DNA from 3 places in the Rhizobium sp. P28RR-XV genome. Region 2 is predicted to be linked to each of the others. Evidence: predicted binding sites of a transcription regulator. Region 2 holds the regulator's gene; each other region holds the start of a gene.
What was found. Region 2 encodes LexA, which represses DNA repair genes until DNA is damaged. Its sites were predicted from a motif close to TGTTCNNNNTGTGTTCNG; they were not measured.

Region 1 (9,609 bases), on a different contig from region 2:
AGAAGCCGGCCATAGGCTGGCGGCCCGCGCCATCGTTCCCGACGACAAGGAGCGCATCCGCGCGCAAGTGGAAGCCTGGACGAAGGACGATGCGGTCGACGTGGTGATCACCACCGGCGGCACGGGCTTCACCGGCCGCGATGTCACTCCCGAAGCGCTGGAGCCGCTGTTCGAGAAGCGCATGGACGGCTTCTCCGAGGTCTTCCATCGCATCTCCTACGACAAGATCGGTACGGCGACGATCCAGTCGCGGGCAACTGGCGGTGTCGCCAACGCCACCTTCATCTTCGTACTGCCGGGATCGCCCGGCGCCTGCAAGGACGCCTGGGATGGCATTCTCAAGGCGCAGCTCGATTACCGCCATATGCCCTGCAATTTCGTGGAGATCATGCCGCGCCTCGACGAGCATCTGAGGCGCGGCGGCTCTACCGCATAATTCCCCAAATCGGAATCGAGTTGGGAGAAAGATTAATGACTTATCCCGTTCACACAGGTGCTAATCCCATCTAGCGTTCTCGCATGACGTGTCTACCCTGCTTCGATATAGGGGCTGGATGAGTGAGAGCCTGTTTCCGACGCGCTGGGCAAACGACAAGCCGCCATCGCTGGAGAAGTTCACATCGGACCTCCCAGACGATTATGCCTATGCGGAGGATCTGGCGAAGAACCGGTGGCGAAGTGGCTTCAGGCGCCCAAAGTGCGCCAACTTCAAGAGATCGAGCTAGGGGACCTACCACGGCGTCCGCGACAAGCATGTCGACATCTACGCCAACGAGTTCGTCTTCCGCGGCAACCGGAGGCGGCACTTCCAGTGATGAAAGACCGCTCCGACCAAAAACGAACTCGCAGCTCTCACCAAACACTTGAGATATGCTATACAATACGCAGATTGCAACCGATGCAGAGATGGCCATGTCGACCTTCCGGAATGCAGTTGTGTCCTTGCCAGGCAAAGAGCGCGTAGCAAAAACCCCATTTGGTGCAAAGGTTGTTATCCATGCCACGGCCGCCGAGACTGGCGGCGCATTCGGGATGTGGGAAACCTTCACTCCACCGGGACACGGTCCAGCGCCTCACATCCACACGCGGGAGACCGAAGTCTTTCGCGTCATCCGTGGACTCTATCGCTTCCAATGCGGTGACGAAGAGTTCGATGCGCCTCCCGGCACCGTCGTAGTTCTGCCGCCGCATGTTCGACACGGTTGGCGAAATATCAGCGACGAACCAGGCCAGATGTTCGGCACCGTCACGCCAGGCGGTTGCGAGCAACTGTTTATCGACATCGAGGCATCATGTGCGGATACGCCGGAGAAAATTGCGTTGATTGAAGGGCGTCTAGGGATCATCAACGATATGACGCTGGCCCTCGGATTGGTAGCCCCGCCGGATTCGCGCTGATTGATCAGCACGTCTACCTACCGCTCAGCGCGGCTTTTCAGTCTCGAAGCCGAGGAACCGCAAGGCTCTTGTACAACTACTGGCGTGACCCTGTGCGAAAGGGATAAGCCAAAAAATTAGGTAGCATTTCAAAGTATAGCAGCGCCGCGCGTCTTGAAAGACGCGCGGCGCTGTCAGTAGATCCTGCGCATGGCAAGGCATTATCAGCCTGCTATGCCTTCGGCCCCGGCAATATAGGAACTAATTCCCAATTGTCGCCACTGAGGATGATGCAGCTCCGGCCCGAAGCGTCGCTGATCAATAGTGTCCAGCTACCGCTTTCGGCGGCGTAGATCTCCACGATCGTATCGGCACCAAGCTTGCCGACCGCCGAGAGCTTTTCAGAGAGATTGTCGCCAAGAAAGGCAACGATATCGACGCGCTGGGCGCAAACCAGCATCGCCTGGGAGTTTGCAACGCCGGGAAAAAGAATTGCACTTGACATGAGAGCCATTGCCAAGAGGCGGTAAAGCATCGTGCGTTTCATGACGCACCTCCTTTCGCCGGTATCCCGGCGGACAAGGAGTGTGCCGCTGACCTGTTCCGCCGCATATCGGCATCTTCATGGTCGGTGCCCGACGCGACACGCGTAAGGTGCCGCCACAGGAAAATTATCGCAGGTATTTGCAGCTTTTCAAATGGAATCTGGAACGGAAGCGAAGCGCTATCGTGCCGCGCGCGCCACCCACGAGGGTATGAGCTCGCTTGAAAGGCTCCGGCTCTTCCGGCCCTCGGCAAATTCGGCCAGCCGCATCCCGGTTCTGGCGGCGGCGATGGCCTGCGCCTTCGACAAGAGCAATCCCAGCTCCAAAGGCGGCATGCCTCTGCGAATGCGCTGCAGGAAAGGCCGGCGATAACCGCGCGATGCGGTGAAGCGTGCCGGCGCCTTGTTCAGGGAGACATATTCCGCGATCTCGTCGATCCACCCCGCCTGCGGCCGCGCACCGGGCTCGACCAGCAGCAGCCAGTCACCGCGTGCCGAACGCAGTATGTCCTTGATATCCCATTGCGAATAGAAGCGGCATCCGGCGGCATCCGCCACCCGCGACGTGCCGTCCCTGGAACCATGATCGAGCACGACGACATCGCAGACCAGCCCCTCGACCGCGCCTGCCACCAATGCCGCCAATGTCTGCGCCAGCTCCGGTTCGTGATCCTGGCATTCGATGATGACCGTCAACATTGCCCATTTATAGAGCGACGCACAATTTATTGCCAGCACCTAACCCTCGAGGCCTGACGTTTAAGAAAAGCGTGATACATCGCCCCGAAATCGCGGCGCGCCCATCGCCAAACGCTTCGAATGCGTGAGGCGGAAGATGATGATTCCGGATTTTGTTCTTGCAATGTTCTCATTTGTCGGATAGGAATTTAATCATCTTAGACGCGGCATGCGATGGCATGAACCGCCCTGGAGCGACCGATGAACGAGCAGTCCCTTGCAGGGCAGGCCGCATTCGCGCCTGCCAATACGGCAGACGTTGCCAACGCTTTGATCGCCGACGCCGGTCTCAGGATCGACGTGGAGCGCCGGCGCGGACGTGGCGCCGGATTGAATCCGAGCGGCCGGTTCGAGCCGCAGCAGCGTGAGACAGTCGACGACGGCTGGCAGACATGGGAAGAGCTCCCGCCCTTCAAGACCGAGGTGCAGGTGGAAAAGCCGCGCACGGCGATCACGCGCAACGAATCCCCCGATATTCCCTTCGATCGTTCCATCAATCCCTATCGCGGCTGCGAGCATGGCTGCATCTATTGCTTCGCGCGGCCGACACATGCCTATATGGGCCTGTCTGCGGGTCTGGACTTCGAATCGAAACTGTTTGCCAAGCCGGATGCGGCCAAGCTGCTGGAGCGCGAGCTGGCAAAGCCCGGCTACAAGCCACGCGTCATCGCCATCGGCACCAATACCGACCCTTATCAGCCGATCGAGAAGGAGTGGCGGATCATGCGCCAGGTCCTCGAGGTACTGAACCGGGCCAACCACCCGGTTGCCATCGTCACCAAATCGGCGCTGATCATGCGCGATATCGACATCCTCCAGGAAATGGCCGCCAAGAACCTGGTGCGGGTGGGATTGTCGGTGACGACACTCGACCGGAAGCTGGCGCGCACCATGGAACCACGGGCAGCGACACCTCCGCGGCGGCTGGAGGCGATCCAGGCGCTCAGCGAGGCCGGCATTCGCACCTCGGTCATGGTGGCTCCGATCATCCCGGCGCTCAACGACCACGAGATCGAACGTATTCTCGATGCCGGCAAGGCCGCCGGCGCGCTGGAGGCAAGCTATGTCATCCTACGGCTGCCGCTGGAGGTGAGCCCACTGTTTCGCGACTGGCTGCTGCAGCACTATCCGGACCGCTATCGCCATGTGATGTCGCTGATCCGCTCGATGCGCGGCGGCAAGGATTATGATGCCGAATTCGGCAAGCGCATGAAGGGCGCCGGCCCCTATGCCTGGCAGATCAGCCGCCGCTTCGAAATGGCGACGCGCCGGCTCGAACTCACGCGCCGCAATATCGCATTGCGCGATGACCTGTTCGTGCCGCCCGACGGCAGCGGCGTTCAGCTGTCCTTGCTCTGACATTCCTTGCGGGTTTTCCCTGTACCCGCTGGAAAAGCCCCCCGGTTCGCCGCCCTGATCCACCGGGGGCTTGCAGGAGATCGGGTGGTGTGCGAGCTTCGCCGCATGCCACGCAGCACACCACCCGATTCTCCAATGCTATTCGAGGACATCCCGCTCGTCCCGACCTTCGAGCTGGAACTGATCGCGCGCCGGGCCGGACATTGGCCGGTCGCCGGGGCAGACGAGGCTGGCAGAGGTCCGCTCGCAGGACCGGTCGTGGCGGCCGCCGTCATTCTCGATCCAGACCGCATTCCGAATGGGCTGAACGATTCCAAACAGTTGACCACCGCCAGGCGCGAGGAGCTGTTCGTCGAGATCCTTGCGACGGCGACAATCTCCATCGCCTCATCGAGTGCTACCCGCATCGACACGACCGATATCCGCAAGGCAAGCCTGGATGCGATGCGGCGCGCCATTTGCGGGCTGGCGGTTCCGGCAAGCTATGTGCTGACCGACGGGCTCGATGTGCCCGCTGGGCTAGCCTGCCCCGGAAAAGCCGTGGTCAAGGGCGATGCGCGCTCCTTCTCGATCGCAGCCGCCTCGATCGTCGCCAAGGTAACGCGAGACCGGATGATGGCACGCGCAGGCGTCGTCTTCCCCGCCTATGGCTTTGCCGCCCATGCCGGCTACGGTACGCCTCAGCATCGCGCCGGCATCGAGCAACACGGTCCCTGCTCCCTGCATCGCATGAGCTTCCGCCCGCTCAAGAGGGAAGCCGTCTGAGACCTCAATTCGTCAACCCCGCGACGATCTGAGGCGACCATTTCGTAACATAGGCAATGTCTTCCCTGTAGATCCGGTCATGCCCATCCTGCAGATTCCGGCGGTAACGCTCGATGCCGCGCGCAGCTTCCCGTTCCATGAAGGTCAATAATGCCTCAAGCCGCTCGACGATGGCGGCCGGAAGGGAACTGCGCTCCTCAAGCCGCATCCCATAGGCGTCGACGAAGATGCGCGCACGCTGGATTTGGCTGGCAAGGCTATCCAATCTTTCCACTGCCATGCTTGAGGACAATGGCGCCCAGCGATAGACCGCATAGGACAGATCCCAAATCCGCGGACCTGGATGGGCTGCCTCGAAATCGATGACCCCGGTCACCTCGCCGTCGTTCACGACGACATTATAAGGCGCGAAATCGCCGTGGCAGATGACCTCGGACGGCAGGCGGGGCGGCAGTTGCCACAGATAGGCCGCGGCAAGATCCCGCTGGACCAGAGCGGAACTATGATGATACCGGCGCAGCAATCGGGCGGCCGATTGCAGAATCTGCTCCGAGCGCATCTCGATGTTGCTATCAAGGTCGCCCGTGACTCCAGGCAGATAGGTCACTCTTTCCCAAACGTCGTCAAATCCGTCCGGCTGCGGAGCGGCATCAAAGCCACGCGGCGGCAAGGCAGCCAGCAGAGCATGCACGCCCTGGGTCCAGGGGCGAACGGGCCGCACGATAAGATGGCCTTGGCGAAACGGCTCTTCGTCCATTATTGCCTGCATCTGTCCTCCCCTAGACTCCTCATCTAGCCGCTCGTTGCGGCGATGATTAACCTGCGAGAAATCGAATAGCCACTATTAAGAGGGATTTGTCTGCGTTTCTTCAGCACCCGACCCCTTCGACAAGCTCAGGAGCCTGCGCATCCCACCATAAGGACTAACCTCCTGCGCAAAACTGCGCATTGAACCGGCGTCATGCGGCAGCAATCGGCTCTACATGACGGCGTGCCCTCTCCCCAATAAAAAAGCCCTGCCGAAGCAGGGCCTTGTCAAATTTCGATGTTCCGCAGCTCAATTCAGCCGCGTCTTCACTTCCTTGACGGCATCGTTGAAGAGGCCGGACTGGACGCTGCCATCGGCCTTTTTCGCAAGCACCGATTCAGCAGCGGCGATCGCCAGATCGACGGCGGCGGAACGAACCGCCTTCATCGCATCGGCTTCAGCCTGCTTGATCTTCTGCTCGGAGAGAGCCGTACGGTTGGCGACGAATTCCTCCGTCTTCTTCCGGGCTTCCGTCGTTAGCATGTCAGCTTCGCGCTCGGCTGCGGCGACGATATTCGCGGCTTCAGCCTCGGCTTCCTTGCGCTTGCGCTGATATTCGGCCAGCAGATGCTGAGCCTCTTCGCGCAGACGCTTGGCTTCTGCCAGCTCGTTGCGGATCTGGTCGGCGCGATCGTCCAGCGACTTCGCCATCATGCCCGGAACCTTCAGGTAGACGATGAGACCGATGAAGATGATAAGCGCGACGAATGCAAAGAAAGTTTCGTCAAGACCAAACGTCATAACTTAGCCCTCCCGCTTCGCGGATGCTACGGCAACAGCCGAAGCGACATCAGCCTTGCCGGCGACGTTGCCGACCAGCTGCTCGACGACGGCCGCAGCCGTCTCTTCAGCAATGGCACCGACATCGCCAAAAGCCTTCGTCTTGATCTCGGCAATGCGGGCTTCCGCAGCCTTGAGCTTTTCGGAAAGGCTTGCCTCGATCGTCTTGCGATCTTGCTCGGCCTTGACCTTGGCAGCGTCGCGGGCGCTTGCGCCGATCGAATTTGCCTTGGCGCGCGCGGCAGCCAATTCGCTTTCATAGGTCGCGACGGCGGCATCGGCTTCGGCCTTCAGGCGAGAAGCTTCTTCGATATCCTGAGCGATCCGGTCGTGCCGGCTTTCCAGGATGCGGCCAACGCGCGGAATGACGATCTTCTGCATGGCCACATAGAAGATGACGAAGGTGATCACCAGCCAAAGCAGCTGTGACGGATACGTCGTATGGTCAAACGGCGGAAAAACACCGGCGTGATGGCCTTCATTCGGCGCACCCGTTTCCGTATGCACCTCGCCGGCGGCCGGCGGTGCTTCTTCAGCATATGCCGGGGTCACAAACATGCTCACCTCCAGGTGGTCTGCAAATGCAAAGAATCACGGCTCGCTGCCCGCGAACCGTGATCTATGACGCCGCTGATATCAGACGGCGAAGAGCAGGAGGAGAGCGATGAGCAGCGAGAAGATGCCCAGAGCTTCCGTAACGGCGAAGCCGAATACCAGACGGCCGAACTGGCTGTCAGCAGCCGACGGATTGCGCAGTGCGCCGGACAGGTAGCTGCCGAAGATATTGCCGAGGCCGAGAGCCGTGCCGGCCATACCAAAGCAAGCCAAACCTGCGCCGATGAACTTTGCTGCTTCCGCGTCCATGTTGAACTCCTTTGAAATGGTTGTGCGGTGAATGACTGACGCCCTTAGACGCCAATGTCTTTATCCTTAGTGGCCACCCGGATGGATCGCGTCGTTGAGGTACATGCAAGTCAGTACCGCAAAGACGTAAGCCTGGAGGAAGGCGACAAGGAACTCGAGACCGGTGAGGGCGACGGTCATGATGAGGGGAAGAATTGCGCCGCCAATGCCAAGCGCGCCAAGGGCTCCGAGCGAGGCGACGAAGCCTGCGAACACCTTGAGCGTGATATGACCGGCCAGCATGTTGGCGAAAAGACGAACGGAGAGCGAAATCGGCCGCGACAGGAAGGAAATGATCTCGATCACCACCACCAGCGGCAGAAGGATACCCGGAACACCCTGCGGCACGAAGAGCTTGAAGAAGCCGAAGCCGTGCTTAATCAAGCCGTAGAGAATGACGGTGAGGATGACCAGCAGCGCCAGAGCGAAGGTGACGATGATTTGGCTGGTGACCGTATAGAAATAGGGAACCATGCCGAGCAGGTTTGCCGTCAGCACGAACATGAAGAGCGAGAAGACCAGCGGGAAGAACTTCATTCCCTTCGTTCCCGCCCCTTCCTTCAGCATCGAGGCGATGAATTCGTAGGCCATCTCCGCAACCGACTGAGCGCGGCTCGGAATGACGCTGCGCTGCGCGCTGGCAAAATAGAGGAAGCCCGCGGAAATCACTGCGGAGGCGACCATGAACAAGGAAGCGTTGGTGAACGAAAAATCAATTCCACCGATATCGATCGGAATAATCTTGAAGATCAGGAACTGATGGGTAGGTCCGTTTGCCACCGCTGGTTCTCTTTCATTTTCCCGCTCGAGCGAGCGGATGCCTCTCACCTGGAAACGGCGCCGCAGCGTCGCTTCCGCTCATTTCTTGTCTCGGTCTTGCTCATTCAGCTCCGGTGTCGCCACCTTGCCCGCAGAGCGCAGCACATTCAGCACGCCGGCACAGAATCCGAGAAGCAGCAAGATAATCATGCCCCACGGCGCCGTACCGACAAAACGGTCGAAGACATAGCCCAGAACAGCGCCAACGATAATGGCGGCAATGAATTCACTGGAAAGCTTCATCGCCTGAGCATAGCCTTTACGGCCCTCCTCGGCGCGAACCTCCCCGTATTCATCCTCTTTCGCGGCAGCGCGCTTGCTCGCCAATTCGGCTCCCAGCTGCGCCCGCCGCTGTTCCAGACTTTCGTCGCGGTCGTCCGTCATGGTGATATCCTCCCCCTTTTCGTCGCGCGTTATCCCTATACCCCGGTCAACGCGTAAACGAACAGCAGGTTTCGCCACCTTCCGGCCCGTTTTGAAGTCGCGCGCAACATAGTTTTAGGAAAAAGCATAGTCAAGGCGTAGACGCCATCTGTCCAGCCATAAATTAGCCCAATTAAATCATAACGTTAGATTGAAAGAGCCGTGCCGGACGAAAACTGAGCCGAAGATTCCTCTTCAGCCCATGCTTTTCTATGGCTTTTTTGCCAGTCGCCACTGCGCTCCTTAGGACCAATCCACAAACTTCGAATGCTTCAGCTCCAGCCGCCGCCATAAGTGCGGTAGAAGATATGCATGCCGATGCGGCCGACCTTCACCATCTCGGCCGCCCATTTCGGCCGGACGTAGACGGCATGGTAGTGAGTGGCGGAGCCGACTTCCGGCAACCAGATCTTGCCGGCCGTTACCGCCATCGCGACCTGACGGGCGATGCGCCAGTGTTCCGGCGAATTGACCCGATCCTTGACGCTGTCGCAGGCAAAGGAGAACTGGCAGGCATTGCGCCAATCCTCGTTCTGATAGACCACGCCGCAGATGGTTTTGGGATAGGCGGGATTGCGAACGCGATTGAGGATGACCTGGGCGACGGCCGCCTGCCCTTTCACGGACTCGCCGCGCGCCTCGAAATAGATGCCGGTCGCAAGGCATTGCTGCTCATCGGACGAGAATACCGATGGCGGCAGGACATTGGCCGCCCACAGATGATCCTTCGGTCCGATCTGCGGCACGAAACGGCCTTCGCCGTCCTGATCCTTGGCAAGGATGGAATCGAAAGGCGAAACCCGGGCATAGTCCGGTGTCGGCGATGCATAGGCAGCAGCCAGAACATCGGCATTCTGATTGGTGATGAGGTTTGCCAGATAGGCCGGCACTTCGTCGTCCAGCTTCGGCGGCTGCTTCTTGTAGAAGGCGGTGGCAATCTGGATTTCCTTGCCGTCGAGCTTCGGCTTCAGGAAGGCGGTGCGCTCACCGGTATCGGATTCCGGCCGAAACAGCATGCTTTGCCGCTCCAATACCGAGCCCGCGGAGAAATCCTTTGGCGGCTGCATCGGCGCAACGGCAACGATGCGGCCTT
Region 2 (9,609 bases):
CGCGCTTGGCGACCAGATCCGCCAATTCCTTGGCGCGATCGACGCGGCGCTGCTCGAATACTTCGGTCGCCTTCAGGCCGTAGTCGCCATGGATGCAATGATAACCGAAATAGCTCACAAAGGCGACGGTGATGGCGGGAAGGATGAAACGCCCGAACTTTCTCTTCTTATGATACTTTGTCCACATACTCGCTCGAAACGCTCTGGCTTTAAGCAATCTTACTCCAGAGCCAATGTCGCTTCGGACAAGATCACATCAAATCAAACACCTAGAGCTAATTTACCCGGCAGAGATTAACCGTCCGTTGACTCTAACTGCGCAGGCCAACAAAAAACCGCGCCCGAAGGCGCGGTGGTTCGATTTCAGATAGGAATGGCGCGCGGATCCGGAGATCCCGCGGATCAGGCATCAGCCACGCAGAATGGAGCGGCCGGCATACTTTGCCTGCGGGCCGAGAGCTTCTTCGATGCGGATGAGCTGGTTGTACTTGGCGAGGCGGTCGGAGCGCGACAGCGAGCCGGTCTTGATCTGACCGCAGTTGGTGGCAACGGCGAGATCGGCAATGGTGGAATCTTCCGTTTCGCCCGAGCGATGCGACATGACGGCGGTATAGTTGGCCTTGTGTGCGGTTTCGACGGCATCAAGGGTCTCGGTCAGCGAGCCGATCTGGTTGACCTTGACGAGGATCGAGTTGGCAACGCCCATGCGGATACCGTCGCGCAGGCGAGCGGAGTTGGTGACGAACAGATCGTCGCCGACCAGCTGGGTCTTCTTGCCGATCAGGTCGGTGAGCGTCTTCCAGCCTTCCCAGTCGTCTTCAGCCATGCCGTCTTCGATCGAAGCGATCGGGTACTTTGCGGCAAGTTCCGCCAGGTATTCGGCCATCGCGCCGGATTCCAGCGTGCGGCCCTCGCCTTCAAGCACGTACTTGCCGTCCTTGAAGAATTCGGTCGAGGCGCAATCGAGGCCAAGAGCGATTTCTTCGCCCGGCTTGTAGCCGGCCTTTTCGATGGACTTCATGATGAAGTCGAGGGCTGCCGGAGCGCTGGAGAGGCCCGGTGCGAAGCCGCCTTCGTCGCCGACATTGGTGTTGTGCCCCTGCGATGCCAGTTCCTTCTTGAGGACGTGGAAGATTTCCGAGCCCATGCGCACGGCATCGCGGATGGATTCTGCGCCGACCGGCAGGATCATGAATTCCTGGAAGTCGATGGGGTTATCGGCATGGGCGCCGCCGTTGATGATGTTCATCATCGGAACCGGCAGGAGACGGGCATGAGCGCCGCCGACATAGCGGTAGAGCGGCAGGTTGGCGCTCTGGGCAGCGGCCTTGGCAACGGCAAGCGAGACGCCGAGGATAGCATTGGCGCCGAGGCGCGACTTGTTCGGCGTGCCGTCGAGTTCGATCATGATGTTGTCGAGCTGGATCTGGTTTTCAGCGTCCATGCCGCCGATCGCATCGAAGATTTCCGAGTTGACGGCTTCGACAGCCTTCTCGACGCCCTTGCCATGGTAGCGCTTGCCGCCATCGCGAAGCTCGACGGCTTCATGCGCGCCGGTCGACGCACCCGACGGAACCGCCGCGCGGCCCATGCTGCCGTCTTCGAGGTAGACATCGACTTCGACGGTCGGATTGCCACGGCTGTCGAGAATCTCGCGGGCGATAATGTCGGTGATTGCGGTCATGATAGCTTCCTGCTCGCTGGTTTATAAATCGATTTAAATCGTCTTAATCGAAGGCACGGAAATTTCAATGCCGATCCGCGCCCCGATTTGGCACTCCTGCAGGCCGCGTAAAGCAAATTCATGTCAGCCTGTTGAATGCCTGATATTTCTTAAGCCTTGGCCACGGCATCAAAAGCCAGCAGCTTCTCCAGAAGCCGCGGCATGTCCTTCAGATAAACCATGTTCGGGCCATCCGAGGGCGCATTGTCCGGGTCTTCATGCGTCTCGACAAAAACACCTGCCACGCCGACGGCAACGGCGGCGCGCGCCAGCGTCTCGACGAATCGGCGGTCACCGCCGGTAGAGCCGCCCTGCCCGCCGGGTTGCTGCACGGAATGGGTCGCATCGAAGATCACTGGCGCGCCCATAGCCGCCATGATCGGCAGCGAGCGCATGTCGGAGACCAGCGTATTGTAGCCGAAGGAGGCGCCGCGCTCGCACAGAAGAATGTTCGGATTGCCGCTTTCATTGAGCTTGGCAAGCACGTTCTTCATATCCCAGGGCGCGAGGAACTGACCCTTCTTGACGTTGACAATACGGCCGGTCTTGGCGGCCGCAACCAGCAGATCGGTCTGGCGCGACAGGAAAGCCGGGATCTGCAGGATATCGACCGTCTTGGCAACGACGGCGCATTGCTCTTCCGTGTGGATGTCGGTCAGAACCGGAAAGCCGTATTCCTTCTTGAGGTCGGCAAAGACTTCCATGGATTTTTCCAGACCGATGCCGCGCTTGCCTGACAGAGAGGTCCGGTTCGCCTTGTCATAGGAGGACTTGTAGACAAGGCCGATGCCGAGCTTGCCGCAGAGCTCCTTCAGGACTCCGGCGACCATGAATGCATGGTCGCGGCTCTCCATCTGACAGGGGCCGGCAATCAGCGACAGCTTGGCGGTGTTGGAAAAGAGGACCTTGGAGGCACCCTCGCCGACGGTGACTTCGGAATTCGTGCTCATGCTATCTCCTCGAAGGCGAACAATGCGCCCTGTCCGGGCGCCAGCCTTGCCAGTATACGATTGTTCTTACGCGTGTAGGTGACGCCGTTAGCAGCGAAATGCGACGATGTCACGGAAAGATCGCGCGTTTTGAAAAGGATTGCGCGCGCCCTCAGCCCGGGATCGCTGGTATGAACCGGCAAATCGTAGAATGCCTCCATTCCTTCCGGCGACAAAAGTTCGAGATCGACATTGGCCGTCTTGATCGTCAAGCCGAAGGAGTGCTCGAGGACTCGCGGACCACCAACGATCTCTTCGAAAAAGCCGCGATACACCGCTGGTGTCAGCGCGGAAAGCGCCACCCGCGCGATGCCGGTCACGCCGTTTTCGTGACGTTCGAGCGCGCCACGATCGGCCGGCAGCGGATTGATACGCTGACAGCAGAAGGCCAGGAAATCCGGCGCGCGCAGATCCGCCGCAAATGCGAGACGAAAGCCGGCCGTGGTTTCCGTTCCGTCCGGCATCTTCATCGGCCGCGAGAAATCAAGCATGCGCCCGGCCGAGATCGCGGCCGCCTTGAAACGCTCGTCGTCGTCGACGGCATCGTCGGTGCCGAAAACCACGGCCGAAAATCCATCCTCGGCGACGCGGAATCGATAAGCCTGGTCACGCGCGACGAAGACGTTGCCATCGGCAATACTCGTCTCGCATTGCTCCTGCGATGCCACGCCCAAAGGCTCGAGATAGGTCTTATCGGCAAGGAAGACACAGGCATTTTCAGTGCCGAAAGGATGGCGGGCATCCGGAGCCACCGTGAAGCCGAGCTTGCCCAGGCGCTCGCGCGCCAGAGCGATGTTGACGGTCGGCAGCACGAGATGATCCAACGGATGCGGTGACAAAGTCATGGTCCTCCCTTGTTTGCCCGCAAGAACAGATTTGCGCCCATACAATGCTCAATTCAAGACCAAAGCCAAAGCCGTGAACGCGCAGAAGAACGCGGGCGCACTAATTCTCAACTGTAGCCGGCTTATGCGACAGTCGTCGTCTCCATCCGCACATGCGCCGAGCGGGATTGACGTGAAGCGTCCATAAAGCGAACAAAGCGGCATTTCTCATATTTATCGATGAATTAGCGCGGATATAATTCCCGAGGAATTTCAAGCGATCCGTGCGATAGCGGCAATTATTTGACAGACCCGGCGAAGCTTTACTGAAATTTAAGCACTTGCAGAACACATATGGAACATATAGTGTCCGTTCTGGATTTGTTTCACGATTTTTCTTGATTTGGGGTTCCAAGACGATGTTGACGCGCAAGCAGCAGGAACTGCTTCTCTTCATTCACGAGCGGATGAAGGAGTCCGGTGTCCCGCCATCTTTCGACGAGATGAAGGACGCATTGGATCTGGCATCCAAATCCGGCATTCACCGTCTGATCACGGCGCTCGAGGAACGTGGCTTCATCCGCCGCCTGCCGAATCGGGCGCGGGCGCTCGAAGTCATCAAGCTGCCGGACGCCTATAATTCGAGCCTGCAGCCACGCCGCGGCTTTTCGCCGAGTGTTATCGAAGGCAGTCTCGGCAAACCCCAGCCGGTCGCGCCGCCAGCCCCGGCAAAGGTTGCAAACGACGACCACAACAGTTCGGTATCGGTACCGGTCATGGGGCGCATCGCTGCCGGCGTTCCGATTTCCGCCATTCAGAACAATACACATGACATTACCGTTCCCGCCGACATGCTCGGCTCCGGCGAGCATTATGCGCTGGAGGTGAGGGGCGATTCGATGATCGACGCCGGAATTTTCGATGGCGATACGGTCATCATCCGAAATTCGACGACAGCCAATCCCGGCGATATCGTCGTTGCGCTCGTTGACGACGAAGAGGCAACGCTGAAGCGCTTCCGCCGCAAGGGCGCCTCGATCGCGCTGGAAGCCGCCAATCCGGCCTATGAAACCCGCATCTTCGGGCCAGACCGCGTCAAGGTTCAAGGCAAGCTGGTAGGGCTTATTCGTCGTTATCATTGACGGATGAGTTATCACTAACAGTTGGATTACCGTTGACGGGTGATACCTGCGCAGGTGGTGTACCGAATTTGCCGGTGCGCCAATCATAGGTTCGGTGTCTGGTCCATGGTCGCTGCGGGTTTTCGAAAGCGGCAGAGATAACGGGCTTATCGGCGGTGAGCGCCATTTCGATGGACCCGGTTTTGCGCAATGTCGCACCGGTTATGAGTATCGCTCCGGAGCGGCAATGATCGAGCCGCAGTCGGATCGGGGTCACGACGATATTTGCCGTGTCGCAGGCGGACGGCAAATAGGCTGCGTTTTCTATGGTGATCAGGATAGCGCCATTATCAAGCATGGCTGCGCACCATGCGCCTTTCTGGCAGGCGAAACTTCCCTGCATCGTCCGGTCCAGCGCTTCCTCCATTGCCTTACGGACTGCCTTATGTTCTTCGCTGCTCAGTCGCTTGTGGCGATCGGTCTTGCTGATCTGCGGAAGCCGGCTATCGCTGGGGAGAATAGTGGGCGGCTGGTGTTCGGTTGCGACCAGTGCCTTCTGCCATTGTTCGAAAATGAAGGCCTGCGGCCTTTCGCGATTTGTGGCGAGTATATCGTCCTGTCGCAGCGCAACCAGGACCCCATCTTCCGAAATCATCAGATCCGGCTTCGGCACGCCGGAGTCGAATGCCGCCACGCCGGTGGATGAAAGCACCAACAGCAGCCCCAAATGGCGAAGCCGGGTCCGCAACACGGTCATGATCAGGAAGCCGGCAATGAAGGTCGGCATTAGCCAGCCGGGTTGGCGGCCGAAGGTGATGTCGCCTCCCCAACCGGCCACCGTTTTGGCGATTACGATGACGAGTTCCAGTCCCTCGCCGGTGACCTTCCAAAACGGCCCGTCCAGGCCGAAGGGCATGAGCAGCATTGCCACCATGCCGAACGGCATGACAATGAAGGAGACCACCGGCATGGCCGCGAGGTTGGCGGCGAGACCATATGTCGCCAGCCGGTGAAAATGCTCGATCGAGAAGATGGCCGTCGATGCGCCGCCGATGAACGAGGTCGACAATACGCCGCCGAAGAAGCGCGAGACGAAGAGCAGCGGGCTTAACAGGCGGATCCGCGAGAGGATGTTTTCGCGGTGCCGCCGTCGTTTCCATAACGAATAGCCCGACACCAGCGCCAGCGTTGCGGCATAGGACATCTGGAAGCTTGGGCCTAGCACCTGCGACGGCGACAGAACAAGGATGACGATGGCGGATAGCGCGACATTGCGAAGGCTGAGCGAGGGCCGATCGAAAAGTACGGCCACCAGCATGATCGCCATCATGATGAAAGCACGCTCGGCGGATACGCCGAAGCCGGAAATGAGGTAATAGGCCGTTACCGTCAAAAGCGCGCCGAAAGCCGCGAATTTCTTGGTCGGCCAGGCCTGCGCAACTCCCGGAAACAAGCTGAACAGATAGCGCAGGCCGACATAGAAGATGCCGGCCGATAGCGCCATGTTCAGCCCCGAAATTGCAATAATATGGGTAAGACCGGCAATTCGCAGCGACTCGGTCGTATCCTTGGAGATCGCACGTCTCTCATCGGTGACGAGCGCCGCAGCGAAGGCGCCCGTATCTCCCGGCAGGGTTTCCCTGATCCTGTCGCCGATGCCGTTGCGCAGGCCGGCAAGCCAGATATCGGCCTTATCCAGCAGCGAATTTGCGGTGTTATCACCGGATGGAGGCAATAGGTTCGGGCTGCCATAGGCGAAACCGTTCGCACCAATGCCATTGAAGTAAGAGCTGAAGGCGAAATCGTTGAGGTCAGGCAAAGCCGGCCCGGACGGCGGTGTCAGGCGCGCCCTGCCCTGGATGCGATCGCCGAGGTCAAACGGCTTCAGCTGCTTGCGTACGAAGATCGTGATCCGTTCCGGCGAACGGCGAATCGTGGGCTTTTCCGTTGCCGCGACCCGGACGACATAGCGCCAGCCGCCATTGTCATAGGATTCACGTCGCTCGACCCTCCCCGTGACGGTCGTCGTCACGGCCGAGTCGAGCATGACAGTGGAAGCCCGCCAGCTTTCCCATTGAGCCAGCGCCATGCCGAGGCAGATCAGCATGGCGGCGAAAAGCAGATGCCGAAACAGCCTGCCCGTTTCCCGCCGGAGCGCAAAGCTAGCGGTAAAGACAAACAGGCCCGCCAGCACGGCTTGCGGAGGCGGATCGCTGCCAGCTTCGAACCAGAAGATCGCACCGAGACCCATATAGATCGGCGCGAAAAGGATGGCGCGGCCGTGTGCGGCTTCCTCCTCGACCAGCCGGGCAATGCCGCCTCGAATGCGGCCCGCGATCAGGAGGAAACGCGAGGTCAGCGGCGCCAGATGCTGCGTCCGCTCCCCTTGTCGTGCCTTGGCACGAAGCACATTCGTCGCGACGGCAGGACGAAGCTGCGAAGGCGCAGCGACTTCCCGGCCATCGTCCCGCTGCTCCGTTGCCTCCAAATTAGGCACTCGCCGCCACCCCCACGCAAAACCACAGCTTTGGCGCGATTTTTGCCGTCACCATCAGGTGATTTCAACCGAAATCGGCATGATAGGGATGAAATTGAGCCGGTTTCTCGGTACAGCACGATTAGTGGCGCTACCGCAGTGCCCAAAAGTTGATACCGCGATGCACAATTCAGCAATCGGATAACTTGGCATTAGGCTCTGGATCATATAGCTAGTCGGTAGTCGCTTAACCTTTTGGCGCTTTTTATGGCGTCAATCCCGCCAAATCTTGGAGGATCAGCATGACGGAACAAAGCGCGAAACTAACTTGGGGTGAAAAGACGGTGGACCTGCCGGTCATGACCGGAACCATCGGCCCAAGTGTCATTGATATTGGTGCCCTTTATAAGAACACCTCCACTTTCACTTACGATCCTGGCTTCACCTCGACCGCATCGTGCGAGTCCAGCATCACCTATATCGATGGCGACGAAGGCGTTCTGCTGCATCGCGGCTATCCAATCGATCAGCTGGCCGAACACGGCGACTTCCTCGAAGTATGCTATCTTCTTCTTTACGGCGAACTGCCGACGACAGCACAGAAGAAGGATTTCGACTATCGCGTGACCCATCACACGATGGTGCACGAGCAGATGTCGCGCTTCTTCACCGGCTTCCGCCGCGACGCGCATCCGATGGCCGTCATGTGCGGCTGCGTCGGCGCGCTCTCCGCTTTCTATCACGACTCGACCGACATCACCGATCCGCATCAGCGCATGGTCGCAAGCCTTCGCATGATCGCCAAGATGCCGACGCTCGCCGCCATGGCCTACAAGTACCATATCGGCCAGCCCTTCGTTTACCCGAAGAACGATCTCGACTATGCGTCTAACTTCCTGCGCATGTGCTTTGCTGTTCCGTGCGAAGACTATGTCGTCAATCCGGTGCTCGCCCGCGCCATGGACCGCATCTTCATCCTGCATGCCGACCATGAGCAGAATGCGTCGACCTCGACGGTCCGCCTCGCAGGCTCCTCGGGTGCCAATCCGTTCGCCTGTATTGCCGCAGGCATTGCCTGCCTCTGGGGTCCGGCTCACGGCGGCGCCAACGAAGCGGCGCTGAACATGCTGAATGAGATCGGCACGGTCGATCGCATCCCGGAATTCATCGCCCGCGCCAAGGACAAGAACGATCCGTTCCGCCTGATGGGCTTCGGTCACCGCGTCTACAAGAACTACGATCCACGCGCCAAGATCATGCAGAAGACGGCGCATGAGGTTCTGGGCGAACTCGGCATCAAGGACGATCCGCTGCTCGACATCGCAATCGAGCTGGAGCGCATCGCTCTGACGGATGAGTACTTCATCGAGAAGAAGCTCTATCCGAACGTCGACTTCTACTCCGGCATCACGCTGAAGGCTCTCGGCTTCCCCACGACCATGTTCACCGTTTTGTTCGCTCTCGCCCGCACCGTCGGCTGGATCGCTCAGTGGAACGAAATGATCGAGGATCCGCATCAGCGCATCGGCCGTCCGCGCCAGCTCTACACCGGCGCTCCGCTGCGCGAATATGTGCCTGTTTCCAAGCGCTAAGCTTCGGTACTGAAACGAAAAAACCGGTCAGGGATGACCGGTTTTTTTATGGGCTAGAACGTCCAGAACAACCTGCGCCGCCTTGTCGCCGGGCGGTTCCTCCGTCTGCATTCGCTCCCAGACGAGATCGTAACCCGCGAGCATGGCTGCACGTTCCGGCGTGTCGTTCGCCAGGCGCTCCATATAGCGAGCGAGCATTCCTGGCCGCAGAACATCGTTGATAAGCTCGGGCAGAACGGCGTAATCGGCAATCAGGTTCGGCAAGGCGGCCGTCCATATCTTGATGCGTGACAGCACGAACTTCGCCAGCCATTCCGTCTTGTAGGTCGAGACCACGGGGACGCCGGCGAGCCCGAGTTCGAGGATCACGGTGCCGGAGGCTGCCATGGCGGCATCAGCCTCAGCAAAAGCGCTCCATTTGGCATTCTGGCCAACGACAATATCTGGCTTTACCTGCCAGTTTCCGACAAGAGAACGCACCAATGCCTCCTGCCGCGGTACGGTTGGCAGCAGAAAACGAATATTATCGTTTCGCCGGCTAAGTTCTTCGGTAGCCCGCTCAAAAACCGGAAGCAGCTGCCGGATCTCCGATGCACGCGATCCGGGCAGCAACAGGATTGTTTTCTGCGCATCGGCGCCGGCAAGACCGCGCAATGCACGCTGGCGGCGCGTCTCCAACAAATCGGCGTCCACGGTCAAGCGGTGGCCGACATAGGTCGTGGCCGGACCGCCCAGACGCTGCATTGCGGCGGGCTCGAACGGCAGCACGGCCAGCACATGGTCGACGTAGGCGAGCATCTTCTGCGCGCGATATTCCTTCCACGCCCAGACGCTGGGGCACACATAATTAACGATCGGAAGACCAGGCAGAGCCTTGCGCACCC
Region 3 (9,609 bases), on a different contig from region 2:
GCTTCAGCCGGTCGACAGCGGGATAGCGTTCCAGGTTTTCGATGAGGAGATCACGGTCGCGGACCGAAATCAGCGGGAAATCGCGGTTGAAATTGGTGCGTGAGCCCAGGTCGAAACGGCCCTGCATCTCGCCGAAGTGCGATTGTGCCGCGCCGATCGGGTTGGCATGCGGTACGACGACGATATCGCTCAGAATGGTGCCTGCCGCTTCCGCCTGCCGCAGGCGCTCGCAGAGGAAATGCACCAAGGCCGTGCCCGGCAGTTCGCCGGCATGCAACGCCGCCTGAATATAGATCTTCGGCGCATCGCCCTTGCTGCCGGCAAAATGGAGAACCGGCAGCCGCCAGGCGATCCCGGGAGTGTCGCCTTCGATGACGATTTCGGTGACGTTCATGGGCGGGCCTCCTGCTGGTCATGATGAGAGACGCATACCAAGCCTTGACTGCGGACCGCAACCGTTTGTCGTTGCGCGCCGGAATCAGGATTGTGGCGAACGGCGAAAAATGGCTTCAGTGGTTGCGGTTTCCGCGCAGGCAGAAGCTCAGGATCAGGCCGAGCAGGACCGCGCCGACCCCGAAGGAGAAGGGCGCGGCATAACCCAGATGATCGGCAAAAAGGCCCGCGATCGGTCCGGTCGAGCCGAGCGACACATCGAGAAAGATCGAATAGAGCCCGAGCGCGACGCCGCGGTTCTGCGGCGGGATGCGCTCCATCGCTTCGTTTCCGAGTGCCGGAAAGACAGGCGCGAAGCCGGCGCCCGCCAGCGCCGCGCCGATGATGGCAACGGTCGGGGAGGGCGCAAGGGCAAGCGCCACCAGGCCGACGATCTCGATGACAAGGGAGATGCGCACCAGCGGCAGGCCGCCGAAACGTGCGACTGCCTGCGCAAGGCCGAGGCGTACGCCCATGAAGGCAAGGCCGAAAGCACTAAGGGCGAACGAGGCGCCTTCCCAGTTGCGGCTATGAAAAAACAGCGCGACGAAGGCCATGACGACACCGAAGCCGCTGGAGGCGAGGGCAAGGGCGACGCCATATGGCGCCACGCGGCTCAAGACCTGGCCGGTACCGATGCCCTTTTCCTTCACGCCCGGAACGGGCGGACGAGTCTGTGCCAGCAAGAACCCGGCGACGGCAAGGACGATGGTGACGACGCCGATGGTGAAGAAGCCGTATTGGCCCTGCAACCATGCACCGAAAGGTGCGGCGAGCGCAATGCCTCCATAGGTGGCGATGCCGTTCCACGAGATGATGCGGACGGTTTCGCGCGATCCCATCAAACCGATCGCCCAGGTGATCGCCGCGGTGCTCACCCAGCTTTCGCCGATGCCGAGCGCCAGCCGCCCGGCAAGCAGAAGGGCAAGGCTCGCCGTAGGCACATGGACCGCAAATGTGGAGGCGATCGTCAATGCGCCTGACAGGCCGTAGGCAAGGAAGCCGAGAAAGACCGAACGGCGCGGCCCGTATTGATCGCAGAGCCGCCCGACCTGGGCACGGCTGACGATGGTCGCCACATATTGCGTGCTGACGGCGATGCCGGCCCAGACGACGCCGAAGCCGAGGCCACTGTCGACATAGGTGGGCAGAACCGCGAGCGGAAGGCCGATGGCGGCATAGCCGAAGAATGTCAGTGCGACGATCGACAGAAGGGATAGGGTCGAGGCGGACCGGATGGTCTGGGAGGCAGTGTTCACGGGATATCGCCTGCGGACATCGATAACGATGTCCATGCTGTTTGCCACGAAGGAACGGGGTTCGGTATCGGATAGCCATGACGGTGGCAGCCGGAGGCCGTGCATCGCCACGGACAATCGGTATCAGGCAAAGGCGGGCATGGTCAACGAATTGCTGCCTTGCAGCAAAAGCCATTGACGGGATGAATTGAGTGTGCGTGGGAGCTGAAGCCGAGCATTGCGAAAGCGGGGCCGGTTTTGCAGGCCCCGCTTGAAAGGCCTTACATCGTCAAGACGACACTGGCCGTCGTTCGTCCCGCCTCAAGATCGGCATGAGCTCTCGCCGCATCCTTCAGCTCGTATTCGGCGCCGATCGGGTTGACCAGTCCGGCCTGCAGCGCCGCCATCAGCGCGGTCGTGCCTTGGCGATAGAGCTCTGGATCGTTGGCATAGGTCAATACGCTCGGGCGAGATAGGCCGATCGCGCGGGGAGCGGTCAGCTCCTCTATCTGGATCGGCGGAATGGGGCCGGCCGCCTGACCGAGGCTTGCGACCATTCCGAAAGGACGGACGGCGGCAAAGGTCTGCGACAGCATGGTGCCGCCGATGCCGTCGATGGCGAGATGCACGCCTCGGCGATCGGCAATGCGGCGCGTTTCCACGACCCAATCCTCGGCTGTGTGCAGGAGAACCACATCGGCTCCGGCCTCGTAGGCGAAGCCAACCTTGGCTTCGGAACCGACCGTCGCAATGACGTTCGCGCCGATCCGCTTGGCAAGGCGCGTGACGAGCTGGCCGAGGCCGCCCGCTCCCGCGTGAACCAGCACCCATTCGCCTGCTTTCACGGGATAGACCTTTTGGAGCACCATATGCGCCGTCAGTCCGCGCAGCATGGTGCTGCCGGCGACGCGCTCGCTGACGCCATCGGGCAATTTCACCAGACGGGCGGCCGATAACGTGCGCACCTCGGCATAGCTGCCGAGCGGATGGCCGATATAGGCGACGCGGTCGCCCGCCTTCAGCTCGTTGACGCCGGGACCGAGGGCCTCGACGATGCCGGCGCCTTCGAAGCCGAGCACGCTCTGACCGGGCGGCAGCGGGTAGAGCCCGGAACGGACATAGATGTCGACGAAGTTGACGCCGGAAATGCTCTGGCGGATCCGGACCTGGCCGGGACCCGGCTCGGTGGCGGGGAGATCGACGACTTTCATGGCCTCGGGTCCGCCCGGGCCGGTAATGGCAATCGCTAGGGGCATGCTGAAGTCTCCTTTCGGGAGATCTTTGACCATAAACATCGACCTGAATAAATTCGGTATGAACTCACCGCATCTGTGCAATAATGCACCGATGATCGACTGGCAGGACCTTCTTCACTTTGCCGCCCTCGCGCGAACCGGCTCGCTTTCCGCAGCGGCGCGGGAGCTTGGCGTGGATCACGCAACGGTTGGCCGCCGCATTGCCGCACTGGAGCGTTCGCTCGATCTGCGCCTGATCGACCGGCGGCCGCGTACCTCGCCGCTGACGGCCGACGGCCGCGCCATTGCCGAACTGGTGGCGGGGATGGTGGAGAATGTCGAAGCGATCAGGCGCTATTCAAAGAGCGCCGTCGCCGGGCTTTCCGCGGCGGTCAAGGTCAGCGCGCCGCCGTCGATCGCGGCCCATCTTCTTGCCCCGAAGGCGGTTCTCTTCCGCGAAGAGCATCCGGACATTACCCTGACGATTGCCGGCGTCACCCGCCGCGCCGCGCTCAACTACGGGGAGGCCGATATCGCCGTGCGCATGACGCGGCCGGAGGAGAGCGATCTCCTGGTTCGGCGTATCGGCGTCATTCGCTTCGGCCTCTACGCCATTCCGGCCGTGGCGCAAAAGCCCGAGGCGGATTGGGTCTTCATCGGTTACGACGCGGCAATGGAGCATCTGACGCAGCAGACCTGGCTTCGAAGCCTGCTGGAAGGCCGCCCGATCGTGTTTCGCGCCACCGATGTTTTCGGACAGCTGGAGGCCGCCCGCGCCGGCCTCGGCGTCGTGGCGCTTCCAACCTTTTTGGGCGACAGCGAAGTGGAGCTGACGCGCCTGCCGGCGGCGGTTCCCTCCCCCACACGGGACCTCTGGCTGGTCACTTATCCTGATCTGCGCCGGTCGCCGGCCATCCGCGCGGTGATGGATTTCGTCAGCGACATCGTCGGCGGAAGCTGTCCGTTGCGCAGCGCGGAGGCGGCTGCGTAAGACCGGTTACGACCTGTATTTTCCTGTTGCAGCCCGGCGGCGAATCTCTATCCATGGGTGGATGGGCCATACCTATAGTCGGTGACCGATGACGAAGCTGGGCAGTTGGTTCGTGGTGGATAGGGCGGATCTCGTCGCGGGCGTATCGGTCGCCGGACTGATGTTGCCGGAAGCGGTCGCTTATGCCGGTATTGCCGGTCTGCCGCCGCATCGGGCCATTCTCGCCGGCATTGCCGGATGTCTCGTCTATGCCCTATTCGGCCGCAGCCGCTTTGCGATCGTCTCCCCCACATCCTCCTCGGCCGCCATTCTCGCCGCAACGTTGGCGGTGGTTCCGGGCGATGCCACGGTCAAGGCGGGCCTTGCCACGGTTGCCGTGGCGCTTGCCGGCATTCTGTTCGCCGTTGCCGGCGCATTGCGCCTTGGCGGCATCACCGGCTTTATTTCACGGCCCGTGCTGCGCGGCTTCGCGCTGGGACTGGCAATCACCATCATCCTGCATCAGCTGCCGATCCTGGTCGGCGTGCCCGTGCAGGGTTCGAACATTCTCACCTACACCGCAGCACTCTTCGGCGCGGCCCTGCAATGGAATCCGATCAGCGTTGCCGTCGGCATCGTCGCACTGGCGGCATTGCTGCTGCTGAAGCGGCTGCCGGGCATTCCCGGCGCTTTTCTCGTGCTTGCCGCGGGCATCCTCGCCTCCTACCTCTTTGGCCTGGAGGGCCATGGCGTCAAGCTGGTCGGGGCAATCGAGATCCTGCCGCAATGGCCGTCGCTGCCGGATGCGGGCTGGGCCGCCTATTCGCGCCTGGTGCAGTTCACGGTACCTCTCGTGCTCATCCTCTTTGCCGAATCCTGGGGCACGATGCGGGCTCTGGCGCTGCGCTACGGCGAGACGCTGGAGATCAACCGCGAGCTTGGCGCGCTCGGTGCCGCGAACATTGCCAGCGCCATCGTCCAGGGCATGCCGGTCGGCGCGGGATTTTCGGCCGGCTTCGCCAGCGAGGCAGCGGGGGCGAAGACGCGGGCGACCACCGTCTTCGCGGCGATCGGCCTTGCGATCCTGATTGCCTGCGCCGGGCCGCTCGTTGCGCTTCTGCCCGAGCCGGTGCTGGCCGCCGTCGTGATCGCGGCCCTGACCCATGCGCTCGACCCCAGCCCGATCCTGCGTCTGCGCCGTCTCCATCGCGATTTTTACGTGGCGTTGGGCGCTGCTGTCGGCGTGCTGGCTTTCGGCGTCCTCAACGGCATGCTGCTGGCGATCGCCCTTTCGCTCGCGGCGATGATGCACCGCCTGGCTTCGCCGCATGTCGCTCGCCTCGGCCGGCTGAACGACAGTCATGACTTCATCGATGTCGGCAGGCATGACGATGCCTCCGAAATACCCGGTATTGCCATCTGGCGCCCCGGAGAAACCCTGTTTTTCGGCAATGCCGATACGATCTTCAGCGAGATCCTGTCGGGCAGCCGCGGCGAAACCGGCTTGCAGGCGGTTATCCTCAGCCTGGAGGAGAGTTCCGATATCGACAGCACCGCGATGGACGCCCTGATGGAGTTCGACGGCGTCATGCAGCGCAGGGGTCTACGCGTCCAGTTTGCCCGCGTGCATGACCGCGTCCGCGATCTCATGACGGCCGCCGGTGTTGCCGACGTCGAGCACCGCTGCAGCTTCAGCGTCGACGATGCCGTGACGGCTGTGATGAATGGCAATCAGCCGAAGGCTTGAACATGCCGCTCAGTCGCGCAGCGTCCAATAGCAAAGGTGCTGATGGATTGAGTGACCCTGCAGGCTGTTGATGAGGACGAAGTCTTTCGCAGTCCAGCTCACCGGTTCCTCAAGCACGATGTCGGGAACGAGCCGGCCTTGATAGAGCAGCGTCATATGCGGTTCGACAGGCTTTTCTTTCGCCGGTGTAATCCCGGTGAGTCGCATGGCATCGACCAATTCTTGGTAGATCGCCTTGAGTTCGGCGTTCCCATCCTTGTTCCATAGAACAAGTGCGCGATTATCGCCATTGCCGAAACTGACGGCCCGATCGAAAACCACGGGGCAGGATGGCTTCCTAACCCTCGAGGCTGCTTCCATAGCCGCAAACGCCGCCTCCTCCGGCAGGCAGCGAAACGAGCCGATCGTGTAGAGCGTTACATGGAGGAGATCAGCGCTTCGTGGCTTCGCGAAAAAACGGTATTGCCGATGGAAGTTGCCTGCAAGCTTATGGCTCCGTGCGGCAGTTACCGGATCGGGAAGGATTGCAAAATAGAGTTCGCTGATTGGTCCTCGATCGCTTGATGGCTGCGTGCCGCCATGCGACCCTCCGCCGAGATTGAGCGAGAGCTGCCCGTTGCTCTTCTTCATGGGATCGCTACAAAGCCGTACCGCTTTGCCTCCTCCTGTGTTTGGACCGCAAGGGCAATTGCCAAATCAAGAACAGATCATGAACATTTGCGCCGATGGAGCTTTTCGGCCGTAAGCTTCTCAAAAAACGATCGAATAAAAGGCCGGCTTGATCCGTTCATTCCAGGTTCGGGCTTTCGCGCCCATTCTCACCAACAAGGAATGACAGCCATGTTCACCAGATCAGTCTTTTCGGCCATTTTTCTCGCTCTCATCGGCCTTGGCATCCCTTCTTGCTCCACCACGGGCAACAGCGGTTCCGGCAGCGGCATGACACAGAATTCCGCTCCGACCGGCGGCGGATACTGACACCTGCCTGCAATTGTCTCACGCTCGCTCCGCTGTCGCCAAAACGGTGGCAATTGCCGATCTTTGCAAGAATCGGGTTGAATTCGACGGTCCCGAGGACGATTTTCATAGCAAGTGGAAACACAGGAGCTTGCGTCATGAATGAGAGAACGCAGAACTATCTGATCTTCGAAACCGCCGGCGGCTTTTGCGGTATCGCGTGGAGCGATGTCGGCGTCCTGCGCTTTCAATTACCGACGAAGGATGCTGCAGCCACCGAACGCCTGCTGTTGCGTCGCCTGTCGAATGCGCAGCCCGGCACGCCGACGCCGGAGGTTGCGGAGGCGGTCGCCAAGGTGAAGCGTTATTTCGCGGGCGAGGAGATCGACTTTTCGGGCGTCACGCTCGACCTCGGCGAACAGGATGCGTTTTTCAGGCAGATCTATGACGCTGCCCGGCAGGTCGGTTGGGGTCATACCACCACTTACGGAACGCTCGCCAAGCAGCTTGGCGCGGGGCCGGAGGCCGCGCGCGATGTCGGCCAGGCCATGGCCAAGAACCCGGTGGCGCTGATCATCCCCTGCCACCGCGTTCTGGCGGCCGGCGGCAAGATCGGCGGTTTTTCGGCGCCTGGCGGTTCGAATGCCAAGGCGCGCATGCTGGAGCTGGAAGGCGTTCAGCTCGCGCCACCAAAGCCGGTGCAGCAGTCGCTCGGGTTTTAAGCGACCGAGCCGGACGAAAGGTTTCACCTGTTCGCTCTATTCTTCCGATGCCCGGCGGGCGCGGGAAAACAGCAGCGTATTCTTTTCGTTCAAGCGGATCGGCTTGGGATCGTGATAGCCAGCCTTTTCGGCGACACGGATCGAGGCCCTGTTATCGGGCGAGATCAGACAGACGCTGCGATCAAATCGCGGCTGCTCGTCGAGCCAGGCAAGGGCGGCGGCGAGCGCCTCCGTGGCAAAGCCCTTGCCGTGCGCCCACGCCGACAATGCCCAGCCGGCCTCGGGAATACCCTTGATCGGCGGCTCCATCACCCGATGAAAATCGGCAAAACCGAGATCGCCGGCATATCGGCCCGACGATTTCTCGCGGATTGCCCAATAGCCATGTCCCAGCAGTGGCCACAGGCCATGATAGTGCAGCATCCGCATCCATGACTCCCTGGAAGTGGATACGACATTGCCGAAAATATGCTTCACGACGAGAGGATCGCTCCACATGCCGGCAAGCGGTTCGAAGTCATCGACCGTATGCCCCGTAAGAATGAGCCGTTCCGTTTCCAATCGCGGCGGGGAGAGCGTGGGTTTCATTCAGGGTCACTCTTTGGGTCTGGCGTCGGGAAATCTGCTGCAGGCGTCCGGCGAGGACCTTGCGCCTTTGGGTTTAATTTTATTCATACCCGAAATCCCACAAAGCGTAGTGACCGGATCGCGGCCCTCCCGTCGCGTCATGCCGCTTGTTCCAATGTTTTCTTCCGCCATAGAATTGTGAAGGCGAGACCATGGTTGACGAGCAGCAATGGCACGTAAAGCGCGGGTATATAAATGGCGGCGCCAAAGAGGCCGGGATTTCCGATTCTCGTTATGCCCAAGTAATAGGCGTTCAGAAGATCCATGGTTCCCCAGATATTGAATATCCAGACAATTGGAACGGCGATCGGCCACCGCCAGGAAAGTGCGGCCATTGAAACAAGCGCAAGAACGGCTGCGATGAGGTCGCCCCATCCAACTTGATTGGCGAAATCCGAACTCAACTCCGGCGATACGAATCCGGATACCAGAAAGTTCATCCCCAAAAACCTGAACGCATGGAAAGCCGCGAGAAGTCTCAGCGCCTCATAGCGCGGCATGGTACCAACCGCTGGCCAAACATAGACGTAAGCCACCACCGAACTTGTCAGAAAGGCGCCGGCGACGCTGAGAACGAATGGAAGATTGAAGTCCGGTGGCATACTCGGATTCCCTTATGTTTGTGGATATGTTTCGATATCTGCGGGTGCTTAAGGGTTAGCCGCGAGCAAGCGGAGCGGCCAAAGCGGGCCGATTGCGATGTATTCGTGGTCCATGAGATCTTGCCTGGCTAAGGGCAGGTCCTCCATGATTGCTTGCGCCTCTGCGACATCCCTGCAATCCAGCAGGAAGATGGCTCCGCGCCCGTCGCCCCGCGAATACCATTCGCGAATCTTCCCACTTAAATAGAGCAGCACCGTTTGCTGGATTTCAGCGGGCATGACGGTCATGACTTGTTCACGTGTGACGCCCGCCTTCACAGTAAGGATGGCCATTACACCGGTGGTTGTGGGTGAGATGGCCTGTGTCTGGGCAGGGGTTGGATGGGTCATGGAAGCAGCTCCTGTGAGAGTGGGTCAGGAAGGCGCTACAAATCGTTTTTACGGTCTCGTTTCGGCGACGTCCTGATTGACAGCTCAAACATAAGCCCGCTTTTCACGAGCGACTATTCTCGATAATGTCGACGAGTTATGAAGCAGAACTTCACAGTCAGGCAGGGGGCCCTCGATGGCGTCGAGGCCTTTCTGAGTGTTGCCCAGCACCGCAGTTTTCGCAAAGCGGCTGCGGCGCTCGGGGTAACGCCTTCGGCAATCAGCCAGGCGGTGCGGGCGCTTGAGGCGCGTATCGGCGCGGCACTTTTCATCCGCACGACACGCAGCGTCAGCCTGAGCGAGGCCGGCGAGCGATTTCACGCGCGTGCAAAGCCCGCTTTCGAGGAGCTCATCGCCGCAAGCCATGGCGCGCGCGACCTTGGGCAGCGGCCCGCCGGACTATTGCGCCTCACGGTGCCGCAGGCGGTGGTGCCGATCCTGCTGGAGCCGCTGATCGCATCTTTTTGCCAAGCCTATCCCGAGATCGAGGTGGAGATCGCCGCAAGCGCGGACCTGGTCGATATTGCCGCCGAAGGGTTTGATGCCGGCGTCCGGTTCGGCCAGTTCATCGCCGCGGACATGGTTGCGGTTCGGCTGACCCCGCCCTTTCCCTTCGTGGTCGTCGGCAACCCCGAATATCTGCGCCGGCA

Region 1: a site for LexA is predicted at 2,774-2,791, ahead of HGP12_RS20625 (PA0069 family radical SAM protein). Genes of this name have one in related genera too.
Region 3: a site for LexA is predicted at 6,321-6,338, ahead of HGP12_RS24055 (2'-5' RNA ligase family protein). Genes of this name have one in related genera too.

The regions. Positions count from the first base shown of each region.
Region 1 is NZ_JABAIG010000009.1:262,645-272,253, reverse strand. It holds gene moaB (molybdenum cofactor biosynthesis protein B) at 1-436, shown strand, start outside; gene HGP12_RS20640 (cupin domain-containing protein) at 907-1,398, shown strand; gene HGP12_RS20635 (hypothetical protein) at 1,610-1,924, opposite strand; gene HGP12_RS20630 (glycosyl transferase) at 2,102-2,620, opposite strand; gene HGP12_RS20625 (PA0069 family radical SAM protein) at 2,861-4,018, shown strand; gene HGP12_RS20620 (ribonuclease HII) at 4,124-4,783, shown strand; gene HGP12_RS20615 (phosphotransferase) at 4,788-5,552, opposite strand; gene HGP12_RS20610 (F0F1 ATP synthase subunit B) at 5,841-6,332, opposite strand; gene HGP12_RS20605 (F0F1 ATP synthase subunit B) at 6,336-6,929, opposite strand; gene HGP12_RS20600 (F0F1 ATP synthase subunit C) at 7,008-7,235, opposite strand; gene HGP12_RS20595 (F0F1 ATP synthase subunit A) at 7,302-8,054, opposite strand; gene HGP12_RS20590 (AtpZ/AtpI family protein) at 8,133-8,477, opposite strand; gene HGP12_RS20585 (cell wall hydrolase) at 8,789-9,609, opposite strand, start outside.
Region 2 is NZ_JABAIG010000001.1:583,006-592,614, forward strand. It holds gene HGP12_RS02820 (septum formation initiator family protein) at 1-187, opposite strand, end outside; gene eno (phosphopyruvate hydratase) at 410-1,684, opposite strand; gene kdsA (3-deoxy-8-phosphooctulonate synthase) at 1,834-2,673, opposite strand; gene HGP12_RS02835 (VOC family protein) at 2,670-3,557, opposite strand; gene lexA (transcriptional repressor LexA) at 3,956-4,678, shown strand; gene HGP12_RS02845 (ComEC/Rec2 family competence protein) at 4,659-7,154, opposite strand; gene gltA (citrate synthase) at 7,436-8,725, shown strand; gene lpxB (lipid-A-disaccharide synthase) at 8,753-9,609, opposite strand, start outside.
Region 3 is NZ_JABAIG010000011.1:221,408-231,016, reverse strand. It holds gene HGP12_RS24080 (succinylglutamate desuccinylase/aspartoacylase family protein) at 1-394, opposite strand, end outside; gene HGP12_RS24075 (MFS transporter) at 510-1,691, opposite strand; gene HGP12_RS24070 (quinone oxidoreductase family protein) at 1,952-2,926, opposite strand; gene HGP12_RS24065 (LysR family transcriptional regulator) at 2,952-3,896, shown strand; gene HGP12_RS24060 (SulP family inorganic anion transporter) at 3,985-5,622, shown strand; gene HGP12_RS24055 (2'-5' RNA ligase family protein) at 5,632-6,252, opposite strand; gene HGP12_RS24050 (hypothetical protein) at 6,463-6,600, shown strand; gene HGP12_RS24045 (methylated-DNA--[protein]-cysteine S-methyltransferase) at 6,738-7,301, shown strand; gene HGP12_RS24040 (GNAT family N-acetyltransferase) at 7,338-7,889, opposite strand; gene HGP12_RS24035 (hypothetical protein) at 8,027-8,530, opposite strand; gene HGP12_RS24030 (hypothetical protein) at 8,579-8,920, opposite strand; gene HGP12_RS24025 (LysR family transcriptional regulator) at 9,059-9,609, shown strand, end outside.